DNA from 3 places in the Collimonas sp. genome. Region 2 is predicted to be linked to each of the others. Evidence: predicted binding sites of a transcription regulator. Region 2 holds the regulator's gene; each other region holds the start of a gene.
The links. The regulator sigma-54, encoded in region 2, starts transcription at its own class of promoters, with help from an activator protein. The targets are predictions, from matches to a motif close to TGGCANGNAANCTGCTTT.

Region 1 (10,483 bases), on a different contig from region 2:
AAGCTGCCTGCGGTAATGATATTTAGTGTTTCTCCCGGAGCAGGCTTGTAGCCGCCCTGGAATTTGACGCGCAGCGTGCCACCGGCAATCGTCATATTGCCGGCGACAGCAAATTTTCCTTGCTGGCCATTGCCAAGATTGAGCTCCAATGTGCTGGTCGCCAATTGCGTATATTTTCCGGAAATGGTCAGTGCCGCAGGAGCATTGCTCGCCAGCGTACCGCTGCGAACGTAGACATCGCCGATACCGAAGGCCGATACGGAATTTCCTTCCAGCGTGCCACCCTCCAGCTGGGTGCCGCCGCTCCAGGTATTTTTTTGCCGCTCAATGTCAGAACGCCGCTGCCTTGCTTGGTCAGCTTACCCGTGCCTGAGATGTCATTGCGCCATTTGTCGGCTGCAAAGAACCCGCCCTTGCTGGCGTCCATCGATACCACAACATTGCCATTGAACGCAGCATATCCGTCCGCTGCGGCAAATAGATTGAGGCGGCCCCAGCCTTCCGGATCGTCCAATACCGGATATCCTGAAGCAATCGCTGTGGTCTTTAACACCACGCGGCGTTGCTCATCCCTGAGGTAAGGCAAGCGCGTCTCCAATAGTACTTCGGCGCCCTTGGGTACGATCGCCGGCGCGGTTGTTTTACCGATTTGCGCAAAGCCGTAAGTCATCCGGCGCAAATAGTTTGCTTTGTTGACGGCGTAATCGGCAAAGCGATCAGTGTTGGTGTCAGACGAGTGAGCAAACGCATTGAAGGTATCCGGCGTGGTATTGGTTTGCGCCATCAGCGTCGCATGCGCTTGCTTGACGGCAGCAACCTTGGCAGCCGCATTCGCTGGATCGAGCAGATTGGCTGCCACCACGGCTTGCGCTTGTACGCGCCCGCTGATGACGTCCAGTGGCGAATGCATACCGGCCAAAATCCGGTTCTCGCCCAATTCCAGGCCACGGGCAATCATCTCCTGGAAGCGCTCAGGAACCGCATAGGCCATCGCCACTGCGTCGCGGGTAGCTTCTGCCGAATGGCCGCTGGTAAAGCCGCCGTCGGTGGCTGGTGTTGTGCTTTTTGCCGGCACCAGAGCCGGCAAGACAACCACATTGCTGTTCCAGCGGAATGGCCGTGTGTACTTGTAAAAACGCTTGGCCGGTTCTGTTGAACCATTGTTGCTCATTGCGTTGACAAAATCGACGCCGCCGCCAAACCCCGGATTGGCACTGCCGCCGACGCCGGTGTTGTTGCCGCTATCGTTTTACAAAACAGTGGTGGCGTCGGCCGGCACTGTGGTGATGCTTGTCGTTTGTTGTGCTGCCTGACGCCATGCTGTCGTCAGAGGGCCCATGCCATCGGTGACGCTATATCCCTTGCCGCGCCGATCATCCAGATAAGCTGCCGTTGCTTGATCTGGGGTGCGGTTCGAGGTTGCTGTGACGACGTATTGTATGTTGGCGTTGTGCACTGCTGCGTTGAGTACTGTGCCGCCCGGGGTGCCATCGTCCGGAACGCCGGTCCATGCCGATGGCACAATCGCCGGGAAATTACCCACGGCGGGAGCGGTGACGCCAGCATCCACGATATCGGTGAGCGGCTGCCAAATTTCCTTAAAGCCGGCCAGAATACGCACGCCAGCATTCGTTTCCAGAGTTGCATAGCGGGCGTCGCCGCGCTGGTTGCTTGCCGCGTTATCGACAAAGGCCGGAATCGAAGCGGCAACCGCCGCCGTATCGACATAGCCGGGGTCCTCTGGCGGTGGCGGAATGATCAGCGCTGACGGTGCGCCAGGTAAAGTCGTTTGTGGATCGTTTGATCCGCCGCCGCAAGCTGTTAATGTTAGTGTCGCAGCGACGGCCAGCGCCAGCTGACCAAGCAGGAAAGGGTGTCGGAGTCGCATTTGTATGGCTTCAGGTATTGTAAAAAAAGCGTCATCATAGTTACAGAATGTTACAACTACATGACCTATACCCTGCGGTTGAACCACCGCATTGTCGCCAGCTATTGCAGCTGGGTCTGGCTAAAACCGTTGTGTGGAAATTGCTGAATTTTAGCGGCCCGGTAGCGTGCGCCGCAGTGTGTCATCTTTGAGGATGAGGTGGTGGTACAGCGCCGCTGCAACATGCAAGGCGATGACGGCGATCAGTACCCAGACGAGCAACTGATGCATGTCGCCAAGGGTGTGGCCTAATCGCGAGCCCTTGGATGAGAGCGTCGGCAAAGGAAGTACGCCGAACAAAGATACCGGCCAGCCGCGCGACGAGGCATTGGCCCAGCCCATGAGGGGAAAAGCCAGCAGCAAAAAATACAGCAGTAAGTGGGTACCTTGCGCAACCCGGTGCAACCGCGGCGACACGATCTGCGCTTGCGCAGTCGGGCCGTGGATCCAGCGCCATAGCAGCCTGATCATTACCAGCAACACGATCAGCGCGCCGATGGACAGGTGCCAGCTGATCAATCCGAGCGGCTGCGTATTGCGTCCGATATCAGGCATCAGCCAGCCGATCGAGTACTGGATCACCAGAAGGATGACGGTCAGCCAATGAAAAAACTTCGCGGGCGCAGAGTATTCAGGAGGAGTTATTGTGTGCATTTCTATGTACCGAAGACGGGGAACATGATTGTTGGGCAGATAGCGCTGCTGATCGAGGAATCTTTGTTCGCAAACGCCTGCATCCCGCGCCTGGTGCGTCGCTCCGTACCTGCGGCCGCGAGCATAACAAGTAGCACCCAATTAGTACTCGCTCCAAACTTAGCAGATCGCCGAGCGGAAGGTAAGCAATCAATCTGGGCTTGTTGTGGAAATGAGATAGTGGTCGCCAGCTTTGCGGTTGGCACGGCAGCCGCTGCCGCTGCCGCTGGCGCTGGCGCTGGCGCTGGCGCTGGGGCAACGCAGATAGTCGACATTTCCGGAGCAGCGTCGCAAGAATATCAATAGAAAATACGCAACTTGCTGATGATGCACTGCGGCCGTGAGAGCCGCGAAGCATTTTTACGCGCTTCGCGGCCGCAGTTGATGCAGTCAAGCCGCGCAGGCCAGAGCTGTTCGGCGCGAATTTGCTGCAGTGATTTCTTTTGTTTGCCGCTGCTGTCGAAATTATCGGCGTGCAGCCAGGCTTCGAAGATTGCGCGTTGTAACGGCCATTCGCTATCGAGCATCGAAAACCATGCGGTGTCGCGGTTCTTGCCTTTGAACACGCGATGTTGACGGAACAGACCTTCAGCGGTGAAACCGAAGCGCAATGCGGCCCGCTGCGAACGTCGATTGAGCGAATTGCATTTCCATTCCAGGCGGCGGTAGCCGAGATCGTCAAACGCATGGCGTGCCAGCAGGTAAATCGCTTCGGTGGCCTGGCGTGTGCGTTGCATGCGCGCGCTGAACCAGATATGGCCGATTTCTATCGAGCCGTGTTCCGGCGCGATGGCCAGATAGCTCAGCAGGCCGGTCGCCTTGCCGCTGTGTTGATCGACTACGGTAAAAAACAGTGGGTTACTGCTGGCGGCACAGCTGTTGAGCCAGGCGCTGAACTCTTGCGCATTGGCAAACGGCCTGGCGCTGAGGAAATCCCATTGGGTCGGGTCGGCGTCGGCGGCATGTCCGGCTTCATACAAATCGGCTGCATCTCGTGCTGGCGCCCTGCAGCGGGATCGGTTGCGGCCGTGGTGCTGGCTTCCAATCTGAGAGCGGTCGGCCGGTGTCGGTGGCGGATGGTTGGGGCATGGCTGTGCTTTGCATGGTCTGGTGAGGAGGTGTGGTTGAAAAATCTGCTTGCATTGCTTGCGATATTGCCTGAATCCGGGGCGTTGCGCGATGCTGCTCTAAAGTTGCCATATGGTATCATTGGGTTCGTGCACCATTGAAAATTGTCTTGAAGTTATGTTATCGGTCTTTTTATAGGCTGAGCCATTGAACGCTATGGGGGAAAATGCGGCAATCATCACACCAAAATAAGGCGCCCTTCTTCGGCGTGCATCATGGAGGTGCGTTTTTGGGCAGCTTATTTGTTTTTGAAAAGTTTTTGTCATTCACAGTCACGAATCGTTGCCGCTAAATGCGTCGCAAGCGGCGGCTTGCAGCACTGCGGCAACAGGACGGGCCCGGCGGTTGGCATGGGTTCTGCTATGGAATGTTTGAAGAGTAACGATTTATCGGTTTTTCATTCAACATACCAACAGGGACTCACATGAAAAAGCTGATTTTAGCGGCCGCAATAGCAACAAGTTTCGCCACCGGATTTGCGCATGCCGAAGATGCCAAGCCCGATAATGAAGTCAGTTACAACATCGGCCTGGTCAACGATTACCGTTTCCGCGGCATTTCGCAAACGCGCTTTGATCCTGCGGTGCAGGGCGGTGCCGATTACACCAACAACCCGACCGGCCTGTATGCGGGCACCTGGCTATCCAACATCAAATGGATCAAGGATGCGGTCGACAGCGCCAATACCGGTACCAGCGGCAAGCGTCCGGTTGAGTGGGATATCTACGGCGGTAAGCGCGGCGATCTGCCAGGCGGTTTTACCTATGACATCGGTGGCCTGTACTACTACCCGGCCAACAATTACACGCAGATCGGCCGCAACGCCAATACCTTCGAACTGTATGGCCAGCTCGGCTACGGCCCTGCTTACTTCAAATACTCGCATGCGCTGACCAATCTGTTTGACACCGCCAACAGCAAGAACAGCGCTTACTACGATGCCGGTGCCAATTTTGATGTCGGCGCGAGTGTCACGCTCGGCCTGCATGTTGGCCACCAGACTGTCGAGAATTTCAGCTTCGCCAGTTATACCGACTGGAAAGCCGGGGTCACCAAGACTTTCGACCAGATCGGCGGTGTGACGTTGGGCCTGGCTTTTGTCGGCACCAACGCCAAGGATGGCGCTTACGTCAGTCCAAGCGGCAAGAATCTGGGCCGCAACGGTGTTGTGTTCTCACTGGCAAAAACCTTCTGACGCGTTGCGCGATGCTAACTACAACATACCGCAATCTAGAAATTTGAACTGACCATAACGAGGCCAACATAAAACTGATAACCGCGATCATCAAACCGTTCAAGCTCGACGAGGTGCGCGAAGCGCTGTCGGCGATTGGCGTACAAGGCATCACCGTGACAGAAGTCAAAGGCTTCGGCCGCCAGAAAGGGCACACCGAGCTGTATCGCGGTGCGGAGTACGTCGTCGATTTCTTACCGAAGACAAAAATCGAAGCGGCAGTCGACGATTCGATCCTCGAGCAAGCGGTGGAAGCCATCGAGACAGCGGCGCGCACCAGCAAGATCGGCGACGGCAAGATCTTTGTCTTTGATCTGCAAGAAGTCATTCGTATTCGTACCGGTGAAACCGGCAAAGACGCAATCTAAGTAAGGGGATAAAAATATGAATATCAAAAGAATGTTTGCTACGGTTTTGGCGTCGTGCACGCTGATGCTTGCAGCTACCGCGATGGCGCCGGCGTCGGCCGCGGATGACGCATCCGCAGCGGCCAGTGCCGGTGCGGCGGCACCCAGTGCCGTGGCACCGGCCGCAGCCGCACCGGCGGTTATCACATCTGCTGCACCTGCCGCAACCGCAACCGCAACTGCTGCCGCGCCTGCAGCATCAGCAGCGCCTGCCGCGCCAGTGCCCAACAAGGGCGACACCGCCTGGCTGCTGGTATGTACCGCATTTGTGATCCTGATGACCTTGCCAGGCCTGGGCCTGTTCTATGGCGGCCTGGTGCGCAGCAAGAACATGCTGTCGGTGCTGATGCAATGTTTTACCATCTTCTCGCTGATCATCGTACTGTGGATTATTTACGGCTACAGCGTTGCGTTCACTGAAGGCAATTCATTCTTTGGCGGCTTCAGCCGCTTGTTCTTGCACGGCATGACGCCGGATTCTGTCGCCGGTACCTTCAGCAAAGGCGTGATCGTTCCGGAGTTCGCTTATGTGGTGTTTCAGGGCGCGTTTGCCGCCATTACTTGCGCACTGATCATCGGCGCATTTGCCGAGCGCGCCAAGTTTTCCGCGATCCTGGTGTTCACCGTTTTGTGGTTCACATTCGCTTATCTGCCGATTGCGCACATGGTCTGGTTCTGGCCCGGTCCGGACGGTTTCACCGATGCTGCCGCAGCTGAAAAGCTGACCGCCGCCGGTGGCTGGCTGTTCCAAAAAGGCGCACTCGATTTCGCCGGCGGCACCGTGGTGCACATCAATGCGGCCATCGCCGGTTTGGTTGGTTCGTATGTGATCGGCAAGCGCGTCGGTTTCGGCAAGGAGGCGTTCAAGCCGCACAGCCTGGCCTTGACCATGGTTGGCGCTTCGTTGTTGTGGTTCGGCGTTGGAAGCAAACGGTAGTGCCGCGCTGGCATTCATCAATACTCTGTTGGCGACTTCTGCTGCCGTCCTCAGCTGGAGCGCCGGCGAGTGGATCGGTAAAGGCAAGCCTTCGATGCTGGGCGGCGCTTCCGGCGCTGTCGCCGGTTTGGTGGCGATCACCCCTGCGGCTGGTTTTGTCGGCCCGATTGGGGCGTTGATCATGGGTCTGCTGGCTGGCTTCGTCTGCTTGTGGGGCGTCACTGGCCTGAAAAGGTTGCTGGGCGCGGACGATGCGTTGGATGTGTTCGGCGTGCACGGCGTGGGCGGCATCATGGGTGCTCTGCTGACGGGCGTGTTTGCTGCGCCTAGCCTCGGCGGCACCGGTATCTATGACTATGTGACCAATGCCGTGTTGCCAGACTATTCGATCAGCGGCCAGCTGTGGATCCAGTTCGAAGGTGTGATGACGACGTTGATCTGGTCCGGCGTGGTTTCGTTCATCGCGTTCAAGCTGGTCGACATCGTCATGGGACTGCGTGTGACTGAAGAGCAAGAGCGCGAAGGCCTGGATATCTCCAGCCACGGCGAATCCGCCTATCACTATTAAGTCTAGTTTGATTTTGCCGGATGGCCGCAGCGGCGGCCATCCGGCGGTTTGATCGAAGCCATGTGATCCCGGGTCCGCAGTCATAACCTGGGATTTTGTGTTTAAGCTGTTGAGTTTTATCTGTATACGGAGTGGTCAAAGTGAACCCGAGTAGCGCGGCGCAACAACTGCCAACGTGCACGGTGGAAGACATCAGGGCCGGCCAGTTCGATCAGGTGGTGGGCGCGCTCGCTGATATTTTGATGGCTTGCGTCAGGCACGGTGCCAGTGTCGGCTTTTTGGGCGTGCCGGATGCCGAGGATGCGTTTTCATTCTGGTATGGCGTCAATGGTTCGCTGGTCAGCGGTGGCCGTCGTCTGCTGGTGGCGCGGGTTGCCGGGCAAGTGGTTGGCACGGTGCAGGTGCTGCTGGCCACGCCAGCCAATGGCAGCCATCGGGCCGAGATTTCCAAGTTGCTGGTGCATCCCGACGCGCGTCGTCAAGGCGTAGCGCGCAGCCTGATGCAACAGGCCGAGGCGGTCGCCCGTGCCGAGGGCCGTTCTCTATTGACGCTCGACACACGCACCGGTGATGCCGGGGAATCGCTGTATCGCTCCCTCGGCTATCAGTTGGCAGGAGTGATTCCCGACTACGCACGCTCGACTACCGGCAGGTTGGCCGACACCAGTTTCATGTACAAGAAACTGGTTTGAGCGCGGCGCAATGAGATACTATCCGAATTGATGTCAATGTGACATGATGCAGAAGGCACCAAGAGGGCGCTTTTTTTCTTTCCGGGTACTTTAAAAAAACGCAAGCGGCCCGACTTAAAGCTGACGCAGGCTTGCCGAGCTTCCTCACCACCGGGTTTCCACACCGTTTTAGCAACAGTGCGTCGGCGGAGCGGCGAAATTGTGCAATTGCCGTTAGAATCGGCGTCTCTTCTGCGTATCTGGTTTTGACGCCGAATACACTTTCGCAAGAGGCTGTTGTCTAGTAATTAGCTAGTAATTAGCTAGTAATTAGCTAGTAATTAGCTAGTAATTAGCTAGTAATTAGCTAGTAATTAGCTAGTAATTAGCTAGTAATTAGCTAGTAATTAGCTAGTAATTAGCTAGTAATTAGTTAGTAATTAGCTAGTAATTAGTTAGTAATTGGCGATTAATTTGCAATTAATTAGCTTTAAAAATCAGCTTTAAACGACGCCATTTAGTTTCACAGAGAAAGTTTTTATGGTTCCCCACCTAGTCACGGCCCTGAATGGCCCCTTGCTTGACCTAGAAAAGAAAATTCTCACAGCTACCCCGGCCATTGAGCGCTGGTTCCGCATGGAATGGCAAGAGCATACGCCGCCGTTCTATTGCTCGGTGGATTTGCGCAATTCAGGCTTCAAGCTGGCGCCGGTCGATACCAACCTGTTTCCGGGTGGTTTCAATAATCTCTCACCGGAAATGCTGCCGCTGGCGGTCCAGGCGGCGATGGCCGCCATCGAAAAATATTGTCCGGACGCCAAAAATTTGTTGTTGTTGCCGGAGATGAACGCGCGCAATACTTTTTATTTGCAGAATGTCGCCCGGCTGATGCAGATTTTCCGCCAGACCGGCCTGCATGTCCGGCTCGGCTCGTTGTCGCCGGATTTGAAAGACGCGCAGACCATCGAACTGCCGGACGGCAGCACCATCACGCTGGAGCCGCTTGAACGCTCCGCCAACGGCCGTCGCCTGGGTCTAAAGAATTTCGATCCGTGCACCATCCTGTTGAATAGTGATCTGCCCTCCGGCACGCCGGGCATCCTGGAACGCCTCAACGAACAAAACCTGCTGCCGCCGCTGCATGCCGGCTGGACGGTGCGCCGCAAGAGCAACCATTTTTCCGCCTACGACGACGTGGTGAAGAAATTCGCCAAGCTGGTTGATGTCGATCCGTGGATGCTCAATCCTTTCTTCGCCAAGGTCGATCAGGTTGATTTCCAGGCCAACGACGGTGAAGACAAGCTGGCCGCTAGCGTCAGTTCACTGCTGGCGAAGATCCGTAAGAAATACAAGGAATACGGCATCACGGAAAAACCGTTTGTGATCGTCAAAGCCGATGCCGGCACCGACGGCATGTGCGTGATGAGCGTGACTGAAGTCGGTCAGATCAAGGAACTCAGTCGCAAGCAGCGCGAGAAACTCTCGCAAGGCAAGGCCGGAGGCGAGATCCACGACCTGATCATCCAGGAAGGCGTGCATACCTTCGAGCACATTAATGACGCGGTCGCCGAACCGGTGGTGTACATGATCGACCGGTACGTGGTCGGCGGTTTTTACCGGGTCCACGCCGAACGCGGCATCAACGAAAATCTGAACGCCCCCGGCGCGCATTTCGTACCGCTCGCATTCGCCCAGCAGCACGCGCTGCCGGATATGCTGGCCAAGCCAGGCACCACCGCACCCAACCGTTTTTATATGTATGGTGTGGTGGCGCGGCTGGGGTTGCTGGCGGCGTCGCTGGAGATGGAGAAGACCGATCCGAATCCGGAAGAATACTAAACAGCCATTCAACAATATGGATCTGAAAAAATGAAAATCGCTTTCCTCGCCGACCCCCTGGACACCTTCAAAACCTATAAAGACTCGACCTACGCAATGATGGTCGAGGCGGTCAAACGCGGCCATACGATCTATGCTTTCGAGCCAAAAGACATGGCCCTGGAAAGCGGGATCGTCACCGCCAGCGTGGCGCGTGTGACGCTGACCGGGGACGCCAAGGACTGGTATCGGGCCAGCCCGGCGACGTCGATGTTTCTGTCGCAATTCGATGCGATCCTGCTGCGCAAGGACCCGCCTTTCGACATGGAGTACATCTACACCACCTATCTGCTGGAACTGGCCGAGGCGCAAGGCGCACGGGTGTTCAACAAACCGCAGGCAATCCGTGATCACAATGAAAAGTTGGCAATCGCGCAATTTTCCAAATTCACTTCGCCAACCCTGGTCACGCGTGATGCCGCTCGTCTGCGCGCTTTCCATGCTGAACATCAGGATGTGATCCTGAAGCCGCTAGACGGTATGGGCGGCGCCGGTATTTTCCGGGTGCGGCAGGATGCGCTGAATCTCGGATCGATCATCGAAACTCTGACCGACAACGGCAATCGCACCATCATGATTCAGCGCTTCATCCCGGAGATCGTCGCCGGCGACAAGCGCGTGCTGGTGATTGGCGGCAAGGTGGTGCCGTATTCGCTGGCGCGGATTCCGCAAGGCAGCGAAGTGCGCGGCAACCTGGCTGCCGGCGGAATTGGCGTGGCGCAGCCGCTGACCGAGCGCGATCGCGAAATCGGCGAAGCGCTTGGCCCGGTGTTGGCACAGCGCGGCTTGTTACTGGTAGGATTAGATGTGATCGGAGACTACCTGACAGAGGTGAATGTCACCAGCCCGACTTGTTTTCAGGAAATCAAGCAACAAAGCGGTTTCGATGTTGCCGCCATGTTCATTGATGCGCTGGAAGCAGCGCTGAAGTAGGCCGGGAGTTTGTTTTTAGTTTAGTTATCCTGAATTGTTGCTTGAGCAAGCAGTTAAGCAAGCAGGCGCGATGCAAGTTGCTGTAAAACCGTTGTAAACCGGATAGA
Region 2 (10,483 bases):
TGGTTCCCGGCGGCGTGTCGATCAACACCAAGCACGTCCAGACCCAGGTTCAGGTTGAAAATGGCGGAACCGTGGTGATCGGGGGTATTTATACGCAAACAATTTCGAATGATGTTAATAAAGTGCCACTGCTTGGAGATATTCCGGTTCTGGGTTATCTTTTCAAACAATCGGCAGTTGTTAATAAACGAACTGAATTATTGATTTTCCTGACACCGAAAGTCGTTGTTGACCGGGTTGCTGCGCACTAGCGGATTGTTACAGACCACTAGCTGCACAGGGGCACGGGCTCTGCGCCGGTGTCCGCATTTGAGCAAAAGGTTGAGTGGTGAAATGGTGCGTTGCACATGAAAGGTAATATCTTTCTGGTCGGCCTGATGGGTGTGGGCAAGACCACGGTTGGCCGTGCCCTGGCAAAGAAACTCAACAAGTTATTCATTGACTCCGATCACGAAATCGAGGCGCGTACCGGCGTCTCGATTCCGTTGATCTTTGAAATTGAAGGCGAAGAGAGCTTCCGCCAACGCGAAGCGGAAGTCATTCGCGATCTGACGGCACGGCGCGGGATCGTGCTGGCTACCGGCGGCGGGGCCATCCTGAAGCCGGAAAATCGTGCATATCTGAAATCCCGCGGCACAGTCATCTATCTGCGGGCCAGCGTAAATAACATTCTCCAGCGCACCAGTCGCGACAAAAGTCGGCCCTTGCTGCAAACCGCTGATCCGCGGCGACGCCTCGAGGAGCTGTCGCGACAACGAGAGCCGTTTTATCGCGAAATCGCCGATATTGTCATCGACACCGGGCGACCTAACGTACAATTCCTGGTGCACAGCATAATGAGCCAGCTTGACATGTTGCCAGGCGATCCAGAGGCGTTGGCCGAGCCGGCCCGATTGCGCGAAAGCCATGCCAGCGAACAAAACAATATTTCATCGAGTTTTCCTATGAGCCATCCGGTTTCTTCTGCGAGCGTTATTCCCACCATCAGCCTGCAGGTTGAGTTGGGCGAGCGCAGTTACCCGATCGAGATCGGTGCCTCGCTGCTCGACGATAGCGAGCGTATCGCGCGTCTGGTGAGTAGCCGCCAGGTCGCCGTGGTGACCAACACCACCGTTGCGCCGCTGTACCTGCAGCGTCTGACTCAGACCTTGCAGGAGGCGGGCAAAAGCGTGTTGGAAATTATCCTGCCCGATGGCGAGGAAGAAAAGAACTGGGCTAGCCTGATGCAGATATTCGATCGTCTACTGGCTGCCAAATGCGACCGCAAGACCACGCTGATTGCCCTTGGCGGCGGCGTAATCGGCGACCTCACCGGGTTTGCTGCAGCGGCTTACATGCGCGGCATCCCGTTCGTACAAATCCCGACGACACTGCTGGCCCAGGTTGACTCATCGGTCGGCGGCAAGACCGGTATCAATCATCCCCTCGGCAAGAACATGATCGGTGCTTTTTACCAGCCGCAAGCGGTAATCGCCGACACCTTGACGTTGCACACCTTACCGGACCGGGAATTGTCTGCGGGGCTGGCAGAGTTGATCAAATACGGCGCTGTCATCGATGCCGCATTCTTCAAATGGATTGAAGACAATATCGATAAACTCATGGCGCGCGATAACGCCGCGCTGGCATATGCAATCCGCCGCTCATGCGAACTCAAAGCCGACGTGGTGCGTCAGGATGAGCGCGAAGGCGGGTTGCGTGCAATCCTCAATTTCGGCCACACTTTTGGCCACGCGATTGAGTCGGGTCTCGGCTACGGCAAATGGCTGCATGGCGAAGCAGTCGGATGCGGTATGGTCATGGCAGCTGATTTATCGCATCGTCTTGGCCACATCACGGCCCGCGACAAGGAGCGCCTGTGCGCGCTGGTGCGCGCCGCCGGCTTGCCGACCGAGGCGCCGAATCTTGGCGTGCAGCGCTGGCTGGAATTGATGCAGGTCGATAAGAAGAACGAAGGCGGTCAGATCAGGTTCATCCTGATGAAGCCCTTGGGCGGATCTCTGATCAGCACCGCGCCGCAGGATGCGTTGCTGGCGACTATTCAGCAACTGGCCTCGGAGGCGACACCGCGATGAATCCAGAAGCGTCTCTCGCAACCTATGCCGCACATTCTGCGCAGTCGCGAGGACGCTTGTTTGATGAAGCGCCGCCCAGCGCCCGTACCGAGTTTCAGCGCGACCGCGATCGCATCGTTCATTCCACCGCTTTCCGGCGGCTGGAGTACAAGACCCAGGTGTTCGTCAATCACGAAGGCGACCTGTTCCGCACGCGCCTGACCCACAGCATCGAAGTAGCCCAGATCGCGCGCTCGATTGCACGCAACCTGGCGTTGAATGAAGACCTGGTGGAAGCGATTTCACTGGCCCATGATCTCGGTCACACGCCGTTTGGGCATGCCGGCCAGGATGCGCTCAATGCCTGCATGGAGCCGCATGGCGGCTTCGAACACAACCTGCAAAGCCTGCGGGTGGTGGATCAGCTGGAACAGCGCTACGGCGCGTTTGACGGCTTGAACCTGATGTTTGAAACCCGCGAAGGTATTCTCAAGCATTGTTCGCTGGCCAATGCCCGCGAGCTCGGCGATATCGGCCAGCGCTTTATCGACCGCAAACAGCCGACGCTGGAAGCGCAAGTGGCGAATCTGGCCGATGAGATCGCCTACAACAATCATGATGTCGACGATGGCTTGCGCTCTGGTTTGCTGACGCTGGAGCAGATGAATCAGATCGATTTCTATGCGTTGCACAGCCGCGAAGTGGAGCGGATTTTTCCCGGACTGACGGGACGGCGCGCGATCAATGAAACGGTGCGACGCATGATCAATGCGCTGATCACCGACCTGATCCAGACCTCGCAGCGGCGGATTGGCGATGCGCGAGTGCAAACGCCGGACGATGTGCGCAATGCCCCGGCGCTGATCGCATTTTCCGATGGCATGGCGCAGCAGGCTGCCGTTCTCAAACGTTTCCTGCGCGAAAACCTGTATCGGCACTATCTGGTCAATCGGATGACCAGCAAGGCGCGTCGCATCGTGGCCGAATTGTATGCCTGTTTTACCAGTGAACCGGCGCTGCTGCCGCCAGACTATCAATTGCCGCTCGATGGCCGTTACAGCGCTCAACAACAGGCGCGGCAGGTTGCCGACTATATCGCTGGTATGACTGACCGCTATGCGATACGTGAGCACAGGCGCTTGTTCCAGGTGGATGAAGGGTATCTTTAAAGGTGCCCGTTAAGCCGTAATCGCAGTTTCTTGATTTCATTGTGGCCGCTGAGGCCAGACTTTCTTGTATCTACTTAACTTTATCAAGGATCAATTATGCGTCGCGCATACCAAACAGTACTGGCAGTGAGCCTTGCCTTGTCGGCAGCTACGGCACTGGCTTTGTCGTTGAGTGACCTCAGCAACCAGGATGCCGGCAGCGGCTTGAAGGCAGCGCTGCAGAAGGGCGCTGATGTGGCGGTGTCCAAGCTTGGCGTGGAGAACGGATTCCTGAATAACGACAAGGTCAGGATCGGCTTGCCAAGCGTGCTTGATAAGGCGCTGCCAATATTGAAAATGGCCGGCAAAGGGCAGCAATTAGATGAACTGGTGGTGTCGATGAACCATGCCGCTGAAGCGGCGGTTCCGCTGGCGAAGCCGTTGCTGCTGAATGCTGTCAAATCGATGTCGGTGACCGATGCAAAAAATATTCTGAGCGGCGGCGATACATCGGTGACCGATTTCTTCCGCCAGAAAACATCGGCCGAACTAGGCCAGAAATTCCTGCCCATCGTCAAAGGGATTACTGATCGCAATGGACTGTCGGCGCAATATAACGCGATCATGGGACAGGTTGGCAAGAGCGGCCTGGTGCCGGCTCAGCAAAGCACGGTCGAAGGCTATGTGACCCAGCGTGCGCTGGACGGCTTGTACACCGTTATCGGTGATGAAGAGAAAGCGATTCGCCAGAATCCGCTTGGCGCCGGCAGCGCCATCATCGGCAAGGTATTCGGCGCACTGAAATAATTTTTGGCAGCGGGCCAAACACGGGTAACGATTTTTTCTGAAGAAATAACAAAGGGCGCATTGACTGCGCCCTTGTTCATTCATTGGCGCGAGCTGTGCAGCTCGCAGCCTGGGTTCGATTGACGGCCGGTTCAGGTCGCGGCGGGGACTTCTTCCGGAAGATGCTTGATGGCATCGTGCTGGTGATCCTGCATCTTGTCCTTGTACTTGATCACCTGGCGATCGAGCTTGTCGATCAGTGCATCGATGGCAGCGTACAGGTCGTGAGCGATGCTTTCGGCATGCAGGTCTTTTCCTTTTACGCGCAGATTGATTTCGGCTTTTTGGCGCTTTTCTTTTTCAGTGATTTTATCGACAGTCAGAATCACGCTGATATCGATGACCTGGTCGAAGTGGCGTTTAATGCGCTCCAGCTTGCTTTGTACGTATTCGCGAATGGCTGGGGTTAATTCGAGGTGATGCCCACTGATGGTGAAGTTCATACAGCGCTCCTATGAAGAATATTGCTGGCGGTTCTGAACAGGTTGCGTTGAATCTTTAGGCGAGCTGTCAAGAGCGGACGGCTCTGGCAAGAATCGGTAAAACCCGCCTGCTTTGAACACAGCAAGGGTAAGCTCTACAATCAAACCACAAAAACCTACAAGGCTTTGCGCAAATTAACTGGCGGAATTTTTAGTGCTTCGCGATATTTTGCGACGGTACGGCGAGCAACCACCATACCTTGTTCCGCGAGCATGTTGGCAATCTTGCTGTCAGAGAAAGGATTTTTGGAATCTTCTGCTCCTATCAGTTGTTTAATGAGTGCCCGTATCGCTGTTGAGGAAGCCTCTCCACCTGCCTCAGTCGCAACGTGGCTGCCGAAGAAATACTTGAGTTCAAACATCCCGTGAGGAGTGAGCATGTATTTCTGAGTGGTTACACGAGAAATAGTGCTCTCGTGTAGACCCAGTGTATCAGCTATTTCACGCAACACAAGCGGCCTCATTGCGACTGCGCCGTGTGAAAAGAAGTTCCGCTGACGCTCTACGATTGCTTGCGCTACCCGCAGAATTGTGTCGAAACGCTGCCGCATATTCTTGATCAGCCACTTGGCTTCTTGCAGTTGTGAAGTCAGTGCGCCTTCGCCTTTGCTCTGCCGCAGAATGCTGGCATACAGTGCATTGACACGCAGTCTTGGCATGACGGCATTGTTTAGCATGACCTGCCAGCCTTGCTTGCAACGTCTGACGATAACGTCCGGCACCACGTAATCGGAGGTGTTGGCGGCAAACGGTGCGCCCGGGTGTGGATTGCATTGCTTGATGATGGTTTGCGCTTCACGCAGATCCTCGTCATCACATTCAAGCGCTTTCTTGATTTTATTGAAATCACGTTGCGCAAACAGCGTCAGGTGATATTGCACAATCGCCAATGCGAGACGGCGCGTGACATATGGCACTTTGATGAAGCGATTGATTTGTAATGTCAGGCATTCTGCGGGATTGCGTGCGCCGATGCCGGCCGGGTCGAAACTCTGGACCATGCTCAAGGCCGTCGATAGTTCTTCGATATCGATATCCAACTCGGCCGGCAGGCGCGCGTGGATTTCCTCAAGGAGCTCTTCCAGGTAGCCGTTGTCATCTAACGCATCAATCACCAGCTCGACCAGCGCACGGTCGCGCGGATTTTTAAGGGTTTCACGCATCTGCTGCCGCAAGTATTCGCGCAACGTCGATTCGTGGGCCTCCAGCTGCGGCCGGGCGTCTTCGTCATCCGGGGTTTTTGCATTGCGGGAGACATCGTCGAAACTCCATTCGCCCTCGGTGTTTTCCGCCGCGTTGTCGCTGGCGGCCGGGGTGTCGAAGGCCGCCTCGGCTTCGGTGGGCGAACTGCTGACTTCACTATCGCCGACCGGCGCATCCATGGTCGATGCGGTGCCGCTGATGGCGCCGTCGGCCAACAGCCGCACAGAATTGTCGAGCGGGTCGTCGACCCGTTCCAGCAGCGGATTATCCGACAGTATATGTTCCAGCTCCTGATGCAGTTCGAGCGTAGACAATTGCAAGAGCCGGATCGACTGTTGCAATTGAGGCGTCAGCGCAAGATGCTGCGAGGTACGTAGCTGGAGTGATTGTTTCATGGCGTCCCTGCGGACAATTCACTTCTATTCTTAACTGCGGGGCCGAACCTGACTGCTGCGACGGCACAGCTATCAATCTGCCAACGACTCATTGGATAAAGGATAATGTAGAAAATAATCAGCGTAATTCAACTGTGCCTGATTGCGTCACCACCGGGGTGCGACCAGCGTGCCTACATACGGAAATGCTCACCCAGATACACGCGCCGCACCGACTCGTCGGCAATGATATCGTCCGGGCTGCCGCTGGCCAGCACGCTGCCTTGATTGATGATGTAGGCATGGTCGCAAATGCCCAGTGTCTCGCGTACGTTATGGTCTGTGATGAGAACGCCGATGCCGCGCTCCTTCAGAAACCGCACGATGCGCTGAATCTCGATCACGGCAATCGGATCAATCCCGGCGAACGGCTCGTCGAGCAGCACGAAACGCGGATTGGTCGCCAGCGCCCGGGCAATTTCGACACGCCGGCGTTCGCCGCCGGAAAGCGACAATGCCTGATTTTCGCGCAGTTTTTCAATCTGTAATTCATGCAGCAGCTTTTCCAGCTGCTCATCGATTTGCGTCGCGGTGAGCGGCTTGCCGTTGGGTTGTTGCAGCTCCAGCACGGCACGGATATTGTCTTCCACCGTCAATTTGCGGAATACCGATGCTTCTTGCGGCAGATATGACAGGCCAAGCACGGCGCGGCGATGGATCGGCAGGCGTGAAATGTCGACGCCGTCGAGATCGATCTCGCCGCCGTCCGATGCCACCAGTCCGACGATCATATAGAACGACGTGGTTTTACCGGCACCGTTTGGGCCCAGCAAACCGACCACTTCGCCGCATTTGACGTTGAGCGAGACGTCGTGCACCACCTGGCGCGCGCCGTAGCTCTTTTGCAGACCTTTGACGATCAGGTTGCTGGGTTTGTCGAGGTGACTCAGATTGGCGCTCATGGGGCAACTTTCGGACGTGGCTGAATCACGGCGCGGATGCGGCCGGCGCCGGGCTGACTATTGCCATTGACGGTATTGTTGACGGAGTAGAATTCGGTGCGGCTGTCGTAGGAGATGAACTCGCCGTTGACTTCGTCGGTGGGTTTGTCGCCTTGCAGGCGGCGCATCTGCGCCTTGGAAAACAGCTTGGTGATTTCCGTCTTGCCATCGTATTCAATTCGTTCAGCGTGGCCGTCGATCCACAGATCAGGGCCGCCGTCGCGTTTTTGCCGGAAGGTGGCAAGCTTGCCGGGGGCGGCGTACAAGACTGCGAACTGGTAGCCGGACGGATCGGTGGTTACCACTACGCGGTCGGCCTTCATCAGCAACGTTCCGCGCGTTAGCACGACATTGCCGGTGGCGACGTTGACTTGCTTGACATCGTCGTAGGTGAGCTGGTCAGAGTCGATTAGGGTGGGCTTCTCTGAGTCCGCCTTTTGCGCATGAGCGATACCTATTGCGCCGAGCAACAACAGAGAAAACAAAAACAGTCGTTTCATGAAAAATCCTGAATAAAGGACGGACCCTGGTGGAACCGTGTACATAAATTGTATGGCTTGTACTTAACGCGCTTTCGGTGGAAATACATCATGCACATTGCTGAACATTTTCAGTACGCGGGTTGAATTATTAAAAGACATGCCGGTGCCTTGCAGTGTCGATTGTCCCAGCGTGAGGTCTACCGGCAGATCGGTTTGCATCACATCGTCGTCCGGCAGCAGTAAAAGGTATTCCGATTTCAGATGGAATTTTTCTGCTATCACAGTCTTTGGGCGGTCGGCGTTGACGTTGCCGTACAAGTGCACCTTGCTATTGTCGTCTTCAACTCTGCCGCGGTCTGCGCGCAGGGTCATCGGCGGTTTTTCCTGGTCCAGGCTGTGCACCACAGGCTTCTGGATATCGAATGAATCGTCGACCGGGTTATGCGTGAGCAGATCGCCGGAGATGTTATAGCGCGGTTGTCCGGTTGGCGACATCTGTACGTAGTTGAATTTCTCTACGTAGTAATCGGGCTCCACGCGTGTCGGCTTCGGCAGGAGTTCATCGGTATCCCTGTTCATGACCTGCACCATCCAGATACTGCCCAACGCCGCCATGACGAACAGAACCAGCAGCAGTATGAAGCGCAGACGGTAAGTGGAACGGAGATTTTTCATGATGAGGCCGAGTCTTGCGGAGTTACGCGCAGATAGGCTGCCAACGCCGCGTCATAAGTATTTTGCGCCTGCATGATGAGGTCGCATACTTCACGCGCAGCGCCGTGCCCCCCACCTGCCTGCGTGACATAGTGCACGCGCGCGCGGACCTCACGATGGCCGTTAGGCACGCTCGCGGCAAAGCCGACCCGCGACAGTATCGGCAGATCGATTACGTCGTCGCCGATAAAGCCGCAGGCCTCGGCGTCAAGGCTGAGTTGTGTCAGCAATTGGATAAATGCAGAGTGCTTGTCATGCACCCCTTGCTGGACATGCGCGATGCCGAGATCGGCAGCACGCCTACTGACGATTGCCGATTTGCGGGCACTGATGATCGCGGTGGCGACGCCGCTTTGCTGTAGCTGCTTGATGCCGTGGCCGTCGAGTGCGTTGAAGTGTTTGAGTTGCTCGCCGTCGGCACCATAGAGAAGGCCGCCGTCGGTCAGGATGCCGTCAACGTCGAAAATCATCAGGCGCACGCGCGCGGCGCGGGCCATCAGTTCTGCCTCGGGCAACTGCGGATTCACTGACGCGCTGTTAAACGGAGTGCCGGCTGTCATCAGATAACCTTGGCGCGTGTCAGATCGTGGATATGCAATGCACCGACCAGCGTGCCGTCGGTATCTGTCACCAGCAACTGGTTGATGCGGAACTGCTCCATCATGTGCATCGCATCGACCGCCAGTTGATCGGCGCCGATCGTATGTGGATTCGCATGCATGACATCGGCAATCGTCAATTTGGTGAAATCCTGGACTTGTTCGATCAGGCGACGCAGGTCGCCATCGGTAAACACGCCGACCGCATGGAAACGCTCATCTACCACGGCGGTCATGGCGATACCCTTGCGGGTAATTTCCAGCAGCGCTTGCGATAGCGATACATCTGCCGTCACGGCTGGAATCGCTGCGCCGCTGCGCATCACATCGCGCACGTGGGTCAACAGCCTGCGGCCAAGTGCGCCGCCCGGGTGCGAACGGGCAAAGTCTTCTTCGCGAAAGCCGCGCGCGTCCAGCAAGGCGACCGCCAGCGCATCACCCATCGCCAGTGTGACGGTGGTGCTTGCGGTTGGCGCCAGGTTCAACGGACAGGCTTCCTGCGCTACGCCAACATTGAGGTGGACGGTGGCTAGTTGCGCCAGCGCCGAGGCATCGTTGCCGGTCATGGCGATCAGGCTGGCGCCCATGCGATTGATGATCGGCACAATCGCCATCAGTTCGGCGGTCTCGCCGGAATTTGAAATCGCAATGAAGGCATCGGCTTCGGTCACCATACCGAGATCGCCGTGTGCGGCTTCGGCCGGATGAATAAATAGTGCCGGGGTGCCGGTGGAGGCCAGCGTGGCAGCGAACTTGCGGGCGATATGCCCGGACTTGCCGATGCCCGACACGACCACCCTGCCGCTGCATTTGAGCAGCAGCGATACGGCTTGGGCGAATGGATCTCCAGCGTTGTCGGAAATCCGGTTTTTCAGCGCAATGATGGCATCTGCTTCAATTTGCAGAGTATTGCGGGCAAGTGCCAGAGCACGGCCAGCATCGAACGCTGCGGGTACAGCTTTTGGCAAAATTTTGGTATCAGTTAGACTCATTCGTAGAGTATAAACGAATTCTTAAAGCAAAAAACTTGCCAGTCGCCATCAGAAACAATTAATCTGTCCGCAGTGCACAGTGCACAGCGTTAACCTTGCAGCAACAAAACATTACTTCATGCCAATTTACCAATGATGCTTTCCGGACTAGAACTGACTATCCTGCTACTGGGCTCCGCCGTACTCGGGGTGGTGGCCTTTCGCAGTTTTCATTTGCCGCCGATGCTGGGTTATCTGGTGGTCGGGATTGTGATCGGCCCCCACGCGCTTGGCTTTGCCGACGACAATGCCACCACCCACGCGCTGGCCGAATTCGGTGTGGTGTTCCTGATGTTCTCGATTGGTTTGGAATTCTCGCTACCCAAACTGACAGCGATGCGTCACATCGTGTTTGGCCTGGGCATGGTGCAAGTGCTGCTGACGATTGCTGCCACCATGTTGTTCGGCTGGGTGCTGGCGCTGGTGCTGCCGCAGGTAATCAATATCAGCTGGCAGGCGGCGTTTGCGCTGGGCGGCGCGCTGACCATGTCGTCGACCGCAATCGTGTCCAAATTACTCACTGAGCGGCTGGAGCTGGAAACCGAGCAC
Region 3 (10,483 bases), on a different contig from region 2:
CCAGTATTGGTTTGTATGCTTTTCCGAAGGCGAGATTGGTCGAGTAGATGGCAAAGCATAAAAACTCGGAAAGTTTCGGGCTCCTCTTATTGGTGGTGTTGGGCATGGTCTTGCGACTCCTTGTGAATGCAAATAACTGTGCCGCCAGCGCACAGGGGAGATGGCGGTTTTTGCCGCCAAAACTTTCCGGCAAGCATTAAAATAGCATACATTATACATCGCGCACGATTTAATAGCATATATTGACATATCGCAATTCCCCGATATAATCAGCGCTGTTGTTGGATGACCTCGGATGTAAATTAACTTACCCTAACGATTGCCAGCCGGTTGGCAATCCCAGTCTTTAGAGAGGATTGATCATGACTAAAATAGAAAAAGTGCTGTACACAGGTAAAACCCACACCTCTTCGGGCGGCCGCAGCGGCACCTCGCGTAGCTCCGACGGTCGTCTCGATATTCAATTGTCGCCACCTGGCGGCAACGGCACCAATCCAGAACAACTGTTCGCGGCTGGCTGGTCGGCCTGCTTCATCGGTGCGATGGGGTTGGCGGCAGGCAAGTTGAAAGTGGCTCTGCCTTCCGACCTCTCGGTAGATGCCGAAGTCGATCTGGGCACCACCGATGGCGGCTATTTCCTGCAAGCGCGCCTCAACGTCAGCCTGCCTGGCATTGATCGCGAAGTCGCTCGGGCACTGGTGAATGCAGCCCACGAAACCTGCCCTTACTCCAAGGCCACACGCGGCAACATCGGCGTGGAAATCAATCTGGTCTGAGCCGCTGATGACGCTGATCTGATGCGGCGCTGAAGCGCAACCAGGCTCAGCGATAAAAAGCCCGCCGTTACCATCAGGCATCGGCGGGCTTTTGTTTACTGGCTAAGTACAGATGGCTTCTACGGAAGCGCGATACGACACTCAGCTCAGATCATGCAGGGTGGCAGCGGTATTCAGCTTTCAACCGAGCTGTTAATCATTCATCCATCAGCTCATCTTTGGCACTCCCAGCCTGGCTTCCAAGCCGCCCTCGGCGAGGTTGTGCAGCGACAGCGTAGCGCCCATCATCAGCGTCAGTTGCCGTGAGATAGCCAGCCCGAGCCCGGTGCCGCTGGCGTTGCGACTGCGCGATTCTTCCACACGATAGAAAGGTTCGAATACGGCTTCCAGCAAATCCTCTGGAATGCCCGGCCCGCTATCGCGCACGAGGATTGTCAAGGGCGTGTCGGCAGGCGATGCGGCGGCGATGATGCGGGCGTTGCCGCCATATTTCAAGGCATTGTCGATCAGATTGCCAAGGACGCGCCGTAATGCCTGCGGACGGGTTACCAGGGTCGTGCCGATGCGGCCCTCCAGCACCACGTCGCTACCGGCATCGACATAGTCGCACACCATACTGTCGAGCAAGGCATCGGGATCAATCGACATGGCGGCTCTGCGGTGCCGTGCAGGGTCCGGGCAAATGCCACTCCCTCCTTGACCAGATTTTCCATCTCGTGCAGGTCCTGCTGCAGCTTGACGTGCGGGGGGGGTTCATCCATCACGTCGACCCGCAACCGCATGCGCGTAATAGGTGTCTGCAAATCATGCGAAATCGCTGCCAGAATTTGTACGCGCTCGGTCATGTAGGTGGCAATCCGATCCTGCATGGCATTGAAAGCCTTGGATGCGCGCGCCACTTCCCAAGGGCCGTTCTCGGGCAGGCGCGTGGCCTTGAGATCGGGGCCGAGCGTGTCAGCCGCGGCCGCCATTGTGTGCAACGGACGCGTCGCCAGCCTTACCGCAAACCAGCAGCAAGCAGCTAGCAAGAAAAGTTGCAACAGCAGCACCAGCGGCAGCCATGGTGAAACCGGTAAGCCCCACACCGGACGCATGTCGATGGTCAGCGGAGTGCCGTCGCTGAGCTTCAGATGCACTTGCATGTGCTCTTTGTCGCCGGGTATGGCGTTGACGGTCAGCGCGTAGGTTTTTCCGATGCCGTCGGCGATTGATTTCTCTACCATTTGCGACAAGCGGGCGTCGGGCCGTGCACCGGGAGTCGCAGGAATGCCGGAATCGAGAGCAAAAGTGTAAGTACGGCGCGCCAGACGCGGTAGCCACTCAACCCGTTCGGCGGGCGATAAGCGATCGAGCAGCGCCACCGAACTGACTGCTTCACGCTCGATGTAACCCATCATGACATTGGTGGAGGCTTGATCACGCTCGGTCAGCGTCAGCCAGAACGACAGGGTCTGCGCCAGCACCAGGCCAATGCAGAGAATCAGAGTCAGCCAGGCGAACAGTGTGCGTGACCAACGCAAAAAAGGGAGGGTCATTGGTTGCTCTCGATCAATATTGCGACGACCGGAAATACTCAGACCCATTGCGTAGCACCTTGATGTCGCTCTGTGTATCGCGTCGACTATCAGGATATGGCCCAAGATATGACTCAAGACAGGGCTCAGAATTTCCGTACGCGAATGATACCTTATCTGGTTTGCGCCGACCTGCCGCTCAGCCCCTCAACCCATGTAACAAGGGGCTTACAACCTACTCTGCGGCAATAAATGAGGCGTCACAAATACATCACCGGCACTCGAATCGCCCTTTTTTACTACCGATATCGATTCGCCACAGGCTGCGACTATTGCAGGCCGGAGCTAACGGCTAAATGCGCCAGCGACTTTCATGTCTGCCCGATAAAAAATCCGCCGGAGATTTGTGTCGGAATGTATCTGGCTCTGATCCATACACAAAACACGCGGCAATGCCGCTTTAGGGAAACAAGCCAGATACATCCAGGCATTCAAATAGAGGCTAGTTAAAAAACATTGGATGCCAATCATGTACAACCTTCTAGAAACACCACTTGCCTTGCTGGCCGGTATTCTGACCATCGCCTCGCCGTGCGTCTTGCCGGCGCTGCCAATTTTGCTCGGCACGTCGGTCAGTTCTTCCGGATCGGCCCCTAGCCGCACGCGGCCGCTGTTTATTATCGCCGGCTTCATTTTGAGCTTCTCGGCGTTCGCCATGTTGTTGGGCGCCGTCTCCAGCAGCATCCACATCGCTCAGGACGCTATTCGTACCGGCGCGATTGCGCTGCTGGGGCTATCGGGGCTGCTGCGGTTGTGGCCACGTCCGTATCAAATGCTGGTGGCGTATCTGCAAGCGCCATTGCAACGCATGCAAAGCGCTGCGCCGAAAGTACGGCCCGGCAACACCGGCGGCTTCGTACTTGGCATGTCGCTGGGTGCGGTCTGGACGCCCTGCGCCGGCCCGGTACTGGCATCGATTCTGGTGCTGGTTGTTAAGGCGCAAGACCTCGGCTGGTCGGCTCTGCTGCTGTTGATGTATGCAATCGGTGCTGAGATCCCGATGCTTGCCATTCTGTACGGCGGCCAGTACATCAGCCGTCACGTCCGAGTGGTAGCGCGCCATGCCGAAAACCTGCAACGACTGTTCGGCGTGCTGGTGATACTCACCGCGCTGGCGATCTATCTGCAGTACGACGTGCTGATCATCGCTCGACTGACCTCCTTGTTTTCTTCCACTTCTCTGTAATCTGTAAAGGAATATTTTATGCTTTCCCGTCTCAAAACTTTCACCATCGTTACGGCACTTGCCGCCACCGTTTCCACTGGCGCCTCCGCCAGCGCACTGACTAAGAGCTTCGCTGCACCTGAATTTACCGGTATCGAAAAATGGCTCAACAGCGAGCCGCTGACCATGCAACAACTGCGCGGCAAAGTAGTGCTGGTGGACTTCTGGACCTACACCTGCATCAACTGTATCAATACATTGCCGTACGTTAAATCGTGGTATCAGAAGTACAAAGACCAGGGTCTGGTCGTGGTCGGTGTGCATACCCCGGAATATCCGTTCGAGCGCAACACGGACAATGTCAAAACCGCGATCAAGCGACTCGGCGTACCTTACCCGGTAGCGCAAGACAACCAGTACGCCACCTGGAACGCTTACCACAACCAGTATTGGCCAGCGGTGTATCTGATCGATAAAAAGGGTCAAGTGGTCTACACTCACTTCGGCGAAGGCCAGTACGGGCAAACCGAAGAAGCCATCAAGAAACTGCTGGCACAACCGTAATCCGCCGAGCATCCGTAGGGAATCAGCAGAGATCTTGGTCTGCCTGGGTTATGCGTCAACCGCCACACCCGGCGCGCTGTTTAGGAATAGACAGGGCGCCGGGGTCAGCGCAAACGGCTGACAGGCAAACTTTGAAAGTTGATCTGATTTAAGCTTGTTTTAATTTTATTTTCGTATTGTGTGGGTGTGAGCTGAGGAACGTTATTCGTTGCCGTACCGAGCTGTCTTTTCTGGAGGACGCACCATGAACAAGCACATCTTTCTTGCCGCATGGGCATTGTTTACCGCGACTGCGGCGTTTGCCGCAAATCCCGCGCAATCCCAGGATACGCGCACCGTCGCGGCTGCCGTCAGCTACCTCTCAGGCGACATTGGGCAGGACCAAGCGGCGGCCATACAGCGCCAGGCAAAAAATTACCCGCTGGAGCTTGAATTTGTCGTCAAGGCGACCCCCCAAAGGATGAGTTTACGGCCGACGTCCGCGTCAAAATCAGCGACGCTGACAACCATGCGGTGCTCAATGCCGTATCCAATGGGCCTTTCTTCCTGGCGCAATTACCGGCCGGACACTATCGCATCGAAGCGATCAAAAATGGCCAGTCGAAAACCCGCGATGTTGTCATTACCAGCGGCTCTCATCAGCACATGCTGTTTGAATGGATCGAGTGACAGCTATAAAACATGGCGATAGGCAAATATTTATTCGCTTGTAGCGAAAATGCATTGCCTTAATGAATATTTAATCTGTGATAAACATTTGCCGTGGCGTACCATATGACAAAATGGCTACGTTAATTCTTTGATCAGTGAATTTTGGCCGGTGCATATGTCCATCCAGACAGAAATAACTTTCTTCAATCAGGAGCAAGGAGCTAAAAAATAATATTTTTGCGGGCTGACTTGAAAACTGCTTACTTGATCATTACCTTCTGTATTAACTACCGGGAGCGCATATGAACCTGATTTATAACAGTGGCCAATACAGCGTCGTCGAATTTGTTGCAGACGAACAACGCGAAGCTCTGCGTTTCGGAGGCTATGAAATCGTCGATAAGTCGTTCAAGCGCGAGATTTTCATTGCTGGTGCTTTAGCAGAGTTTTTCCGTAAAGGGGTCGAAGATCTGATTGCAACAGAACCGAGCATCGAAGATATCGATGCTTTTCTGGGCAGTTATGACTCCTTGATGAGCCAGCCAGTGACGTTGCAGTAATCCCGGCACCTTGCTTCTTCGCCGTTCCAGCACGTGCGCTGGAACGCGCTGCCGTGCCGCCGCCTGAACTGCTGTCGCCGACGCTGCTGCGGGTGCGTTGCGCTTATCTCTAAGTTTTATATTTCTAAATTTTATATCTTCAAGATTTATATTTTTGCGTTTGTTTTATATCTTTACGCTTCCTGTCTTTACGTCTTCCATCGCTACGTTTCATGTTTGCCAACTCCAACCCCATTCACAGCGCGCAAACCGGCATCCATGAGCAGCTAGCGGCAACCGTGGCCAGACATGCCGCACACACATTTCAGAAACCAGTCAGCGGCTACAACCAGGCCGCATTCGATGCCAGTATTGCCGCCTGGCGTGCCGCCGGTTGTCTGCCACCGATACTGGATGCCGGTTGCGGAGTTGGCTTGTCAACCATGCATCTGGCGGCGCAATACCGGGATCATTTCGTCATCGGCGTCGATCAATCGGCAGACCGGGTCGGGCGTAACACGCTATGGTCCGGTAGCACGCCGCAGCCGCAGAATTTCATCAGGATACGTGCCGATCTGGTAGATTACTGGTGCTTACTGCTGGCGGCTAACATTTATCCGGCACGGCATTACCTGCTGTATCCAAATCCCTGGCCGAAAATCGGCCAGTTGAGCCGGCGCTGGCATGCCCACCCGGTATTTCCAGATATCGTCGCGCTGGGCGGCATTCTCGAATGCCGTAGCAACTGGCAAATCTATGTGGAAGAATGCGCCAGCGCGCTGACGCAATTGAGCGGTATTCATGTCAACTGCGAGCCATACCAGACGACGGTCCCTATCACGCCGTTCGAGAATAAATATCTGGCTTCGGGACATCAGTTATGGCGTTGTCGGGTGCAGCTCGGCCAGCCGGCAACAAAGTAAGGGCGCCAGCCGCCAGCGCCGCTTCCGCCGCGACCATCGGCAGCCGGCGCGAATGACAGACGCAAGCCGGCACGGCTTGCGCTGAGGGGCACAACGCTTAAATTTCGACTTTGGTGCCCAATTCAACCACACGATTGACCGGGATGTGGAAAAAGTCGGATGGCTTGGCGGCATTCTGATACATCCACGCGAACAGCTTTTCGCGCCATAGCTGCATGCCCGGGATCTTGCTCGGGACAACCGTGTCGCGGGCCAGGAAGAACGAGGTATCCATGACGTCGAACTCTAGCCCGAACTGGGCTGTGGTCAAGGCCATCACGGTCTGCACATCCGGCGCTTCCTTGAAGCCGAATGCCGCACGCAGGACATAGATATCCTTGCCCAGTTCGCGCAATGTCAGGCGCTTGCTGTCTTCGACGAAAGGGACGTCCCAAATGCTGACCTTCATGAAAAACACGCGCTTGTGCAGGATACGGTTGTGCTTCAGGTTGTGCAGCATCGCCACCGGCACCGTATTGACATTGCCGGTCATGAATACCGCCGTACCTTCAACCCGGTGCGGCGGGTGCGCCAGCAGCCCTTCGACAAAAGGCTCAAGCGGAATCCCTTCATCCTTGGTGCGCTCACGCAGCAGCATGCGACCAGCGTACCAGGTCATCAGCAAGAAGAAGGCAAAGCCGCCGAGCAGCAACGGGAACCAGCCGCCGTAGACAATCTTTAGCAGGTTGGCGGCGAAAAACGCAAAGTCGACAACGAAGAAAGCACTGATGACCAACGCCACCAGAAAAGGATTCCATTTCCAGACGGTGCGCATGACCACCGCTGCCAGCACTGTGGTGATCAGCATGGTGCTGGTCACGGCGACGCCATAGGCGGCGGCCAGGTTGTCGGATTTCTTGAACGCCAGCACAACTGCTACCACCAGAATCAACAGCATCCAGTTGATCATCGGGATGTAGATCTGGCCGCGTTCGTCTTCAGAAGTGTGCAGGATACGCATGCGCGGCACAAAGCCCAGCAGGATGGCCTGACTGGTCAGCGAAAACGCACCGGAAATTACTGCCTGCGATGCGATCACGGTAGCGGCGGTCGCCAGAATCACCATCGGCACCAGCAAGGCGTCCGGCACCATCAGGTAGAAAGGGTTCTCAATCGCACTCGGGTTGGCCAGCAAGTTGGCGCCCTGGCCAAAGTAATTCAGCAGCAGGCATGGCATTACGGTGTACAGCCAGGCAAAGCGGATAGGACGAATCCCGAAGTGCCCCATGTCGGCATACAAGGCTTCAGCGCCGGTGAGCACCAGCACCACTGAGCCGAGCACCTTGAACGCCTGCAGCGTATGAGCCTCCATGAACGCATAGGCATAATAAGGATTGATCGCTACCAGAATTTGCGGCGCCTTGACCACATTGAAAATGCCCAGCAGACCCAGCGACAAAAACCAGAAAAACATGACCGGACCGAAAAATTTGCCGACCACGGTGGTGCCATGCTTTTGAATCAGGAACAAGCCGATCAGGATGATCAGCGATAGCGGCACCACGTAGCGGCTCAGGCCCGGCGTGGCGATTTCCAGCCCCTCCACCGCCGACAGCACCGAGATGGCTGGCGTGATCACGACGTCGCCGTAAAACATGCAGGCACCGAACACACCCAGCATCATCAACGTCTTGGCGCGCCGCGAGCCGTGCCTGGCCGTGCGCAGCGACAGTGCCATCAATGCCAGCACACCGCCTTCGCCGTTATTGTCGGCCCGCATCACGAACAGCACATACTTGAGCGACACCACGATGGTGATCGCCCAGAACAGCATCGAGATAATCCCCAGCACCCCATCCGGCGAGAACGAGATGCCATGTTCGGCGCTGAAACATTCTTTCAATGCGTACAACGGACTGGTGCCGATATCGCCGAACACGATCCCCATTGCAGCCAGCGTGATGATGTGTAGACGGGATGACTTGAATCCGGCGCTATGACCGCTGGTTTGCGTATTGCTCATGGTTTCTCTCATCTTATTGGTAAGGGCAAGTCCGGCATTCTGGAATGCATGGACCACTTACTTCCGATTATTCTGATTATTTCTTTTCAGATATTTTTTGACGCGTCGCACAAGGTGGCGGATTTTACTATCGAACCCTGGCCCGAACTAATTTGCGGTGCCAATGCCGTTGTGAAAATACATCGCCGCTTTGCTGAAGAGGTGTTTATCAGCTGGTCCCGACACACCGCCACATCAGAAAAGCCAACCAATAACAAAAAATTAATGACAAAACATTCGCCACATGCCGCTGCAAGCCTGCCGTCAAAACCTACTCGCCCTTCAGGACCAACGCTCTTTCATACAAAGCATTTTTCTTTTGACCAGTAATTTGCGCCGCCAATGCCGAAGCTTGCTTGATCGACAATTCTGCCAACAGAATCTTCAATACCCGCTCTCCTTCCGCGCTGTCGTCCAGCGCAACCGGCGCGGCCTCGATCAACACGACAAACTCGCCTTTTTGCCGGTTGGTGTCGGCCGCCAGCCATGCCGGAGCGTCGCCCAAGGCACAGCGATGCACGCTTTCAAACAGTTTGGTGAGCTCGCGCGCCAGCACCACCTGGCGTTGCGGGCCGAATGCCAGCAACAGCGCGTCGACGGTTTCGACGATGCGATGCGGAGCCTCATACAGCACCAGCGTGGCGCTGGCACCAACCAGGCCGCTGAGCACGATCTCACGCTGCCGTCCTTTGCTGGGCAAGAAGCCGATAAACTGGAACTGATCGTTGACCAGGCCGCTGACCGACAGCGCGGCGATGGCCGCCGCCGGCCCCGGCAACGGCAGCGCACGTAAGCCGGCGCGCAGCACCGCATCGACAATCCGCGCGCCCGGGTCCGATACTGCGGGGGTGCCGGCATCGGACACCAGCGCGATCCTCTCGCCGGCCTGCAGGCGGGCGACGATCTTATCGGCCGCTTCGCGCTCATTGTGCTCATGCGCCGCCAGTAAAGTCTTGGATAAACCATAACGGCTTAGCAAATGGGCAGTATTGCGCGTATCTTCACAGGCCACCGCATCGACCATCGATAATACGTGCAGTGCGCGCAAGCTGATATCGCAGACATTCCCGATAGGCGTAGCCAGCACATATAATGTTGACGCGGGATACGCCTGCTGCGCTACCTCATCCAGGATTGACGAATTGACGAGAGCGCTGGCAGATTGATGAGTCATGGGGAGTCATGGGGAGTCATGGGGAGTCATGGGGAGTCATGGGGAGTCATGGGGAGTTATGCATGTTTTGTAAATGGGTCAAGCTGACATTGGTGGCAGGGATCCTGTTGAACGGATTGTGCCCGGCTGCGCTGGCAAACACAACCATCGTCGAATCGGCCAGCCCTGACCAGAGCGGCAATACTATTCCACTTGCCAGCATCGCGCTGCTGCTGCCGCCGCGTTCCGGGCCTTTGGGTGCCGCCGCAGACGCCGTGCGCGCCGGCTTCCTGAACGCCTATGAACGCGACAAGAGCGATCTGACGGTCAGCGTCATCGAAGCCGCCGATACCGCCGCCGACATGCTGGCCGCTTATACAGAAGCCAGCAATAAATTCGATATTCTGGTCGGCCCACTATCGCGCACCGGGATCACGGCCATCGTACAGAGGGGCCACATGAGCAAACCGACGATTGCACTGACTCAGCCCGATCTGCCGGCCGGCCAGGAACCGATGCTGCCGCCACAGATGCTGCCGATCGGACTGTCGATAGAAGCCGAAGCACGCCAGGTCGCCAACCGGGTAGACGCCGAACTGGCGCCCGGCAAGGTGTTCGTGCTGAGCACCAGCGTGGCCTGGCAAAAGCGGGTTGCCGCCGCATTCGCGCAGCAGTTGCAAGGCAGCAGCCTGCGCGCAGAGCTGATGACTTTTGCGATGGCCGACGGCGCCATCAACCCCGCCGCGCTGATACAACTGCAACAACGTATCGAGAGCGAAAGGCCGCGCCTGCTGTTTGCCGCCCTCAACGCCGACCAGACCAGGCAGATCCGCAACGCGATCGGCGAGGAGACGCCGATCTATGGCATTTCGCAACTGAATCCGCTGGCTCTCGACGATACCAATCCTGAGCACCAGATCCCTGAGTTGAATGGGGTGCGGCTGCTCGATATTCCCTGGCAAGTGGAGCCTGACCATCCGGCGGTGATGGCCTATCCGCGCCGCAGCGATAGCCCTGGGCAGCAACCCAATGCTGATCTGGATCGCTTGTACGCGCTCGGCATCGATGCCTTTCGGATTGCGCGAGAAGTAGCGACG

Region 1: ACIQ0R_RS00555 (TorF family putative porin) is a predicted target of sigma-54. The motif match lies at 4,095-4,112, and genes of this name have one in related genera.
Region 3: ACIQ0R_RS00495 (DUF3567 domain-containing protein) is a predicted target of sigma-54. The motif match lies at 4,976-4,993, and genes of this name have one in related genera.

What each region holds. Positions count from the first base shown of each region.
Region 1 is NZ_JBIIVN010000003.1:19,476-29,958, forward strand. It holds partial or broken gene ACIQ0R_RS00540 (phosphatase PAP2 family protein) at 1-1,888, opposite strand, end outside; gene ACIQ0R_RS00545 (cytochrome b) at 2,039-2,581, opposite strand; gene ACIQ0R_RS00550 (GNAT family N-acetyltransferase) at 2,920-3,600, opposite strand; gene ACIQ0R_RS00555 (TorF family putative porin) at 4,173-4,943, shown strand; gene ACIQ0R_RS00560 (P-II family nitrogen regulator) at 5,012-5,350, shown strand; partial or broken gene amt (ammonium transporter) at 5,382-6,894, shown strand; gene ACIQ0R_RS00570 (GNAT family N-acetyltransferase) at 7,035-7,586, shown strand; gene gshA (glutamate--cysteine ligase) at 8,106-9,404, shown strand; gene gshB (glutathione synthase) at 9,435-10,376, shown strand.
Region 2 is NZ_JBIIVN010000031.1:5,161-15,643, forward strand. It holds gene pilQ (type IV pilus secretin PilQ) at 1-251, shown strand, start outside; gene aroKB (bifunctional shikimate kinase/3-dehydroquinate synthase AroKB) at 348-2,075, shown strand; gene ACIQ0R_RS03925 (deoxyguanosinetriphosphate triphosphohydrolase) at 2,072-3,223, shown strand; gene ACIQ0R_RS03930 (DUF4197 domain-containing protein) at 3,320-4,009, shown strand; gene hpf (ribosome hibernation-promoting factor, HPF/YfiA family) at 4,141-4,491, opposite strand; gene ACIQ0R_RS03940 (RNA polymerase factor sigma-54) at 4,647-6,128, opposite strand; gene lptB (LPS export ABC transporter ATP-binding protein) at 6,302-7,069, opposite strand; gene lptA (lipopolysaccharide transport periplasmic protein LptA) at 7,066-7,608, opposite strand; gene lptC (LPS export ABC transporter periplasmic protein LptC) at 7,672-8,265, opposite strand; gene ACIQ0R_RS03960 (KdsC family phosphatase) at 8,262-8,864, opposite strand; gene ACIQ0R_RS03965 (SIS domain-containing protein) at 8,864-9,895, opposite strand; gene ACIQ0R_RS03970 (cation:proton antiporter) at 10,031-10,483, shown strand, end outside.
Region 3 is NZ_JBIIVN010000003.1:5,789-16,271, reverse strand. It holds gene ACIQ0R_RS00525 (MarR family winged helix-turn-helix transcriptional regulator) at 1-106, opposite strand, end outside; gene ACIQ0R_RS00520 (organic hydroperoxide resistance protein) at 363-776, shown strand; partial or broken gene ACIQ0R_RS00515 (ATP-binding protein) at 984-2,311, opposite strand; gene ACIQ0R_RS00510 (cytochrome c biogenesis CcdA family protein) at 2,820-3,536, shown strand; gene ACIQ0R_RS00505 (thioredoxin family protein) at 3,555-4,079, shown strand; gene ACIQ0R_RS00500 (hypothetical protein) at 4,324-4,770, shown strand; gene ACIQ0R_RS00495 (DUF3567 domain-containing protein) at 5,033-5,290, shown strand; gene ACIQ0R_RS00490 (tRNA (guanine(46)-N(7))-methyltransferase TrmB) at 5,503-6,192, shown strand; gene ACIQ0R_RS00485 (potassium transporter Kup) at 6,290-8,119, opposite strand; gene ACIQ0R_RS00480 (hypothetical protein) at 8,168-8,563, shown strand; gene rsmI (16S rRNA (cytidine(1402)-2'-O)-methyltransferase) at 8,505-9,407, opposite strand; gene ACIQ0R_RS00470 (penicillin-binding protein activator) at 9,470-10,483, shown strand, end outside.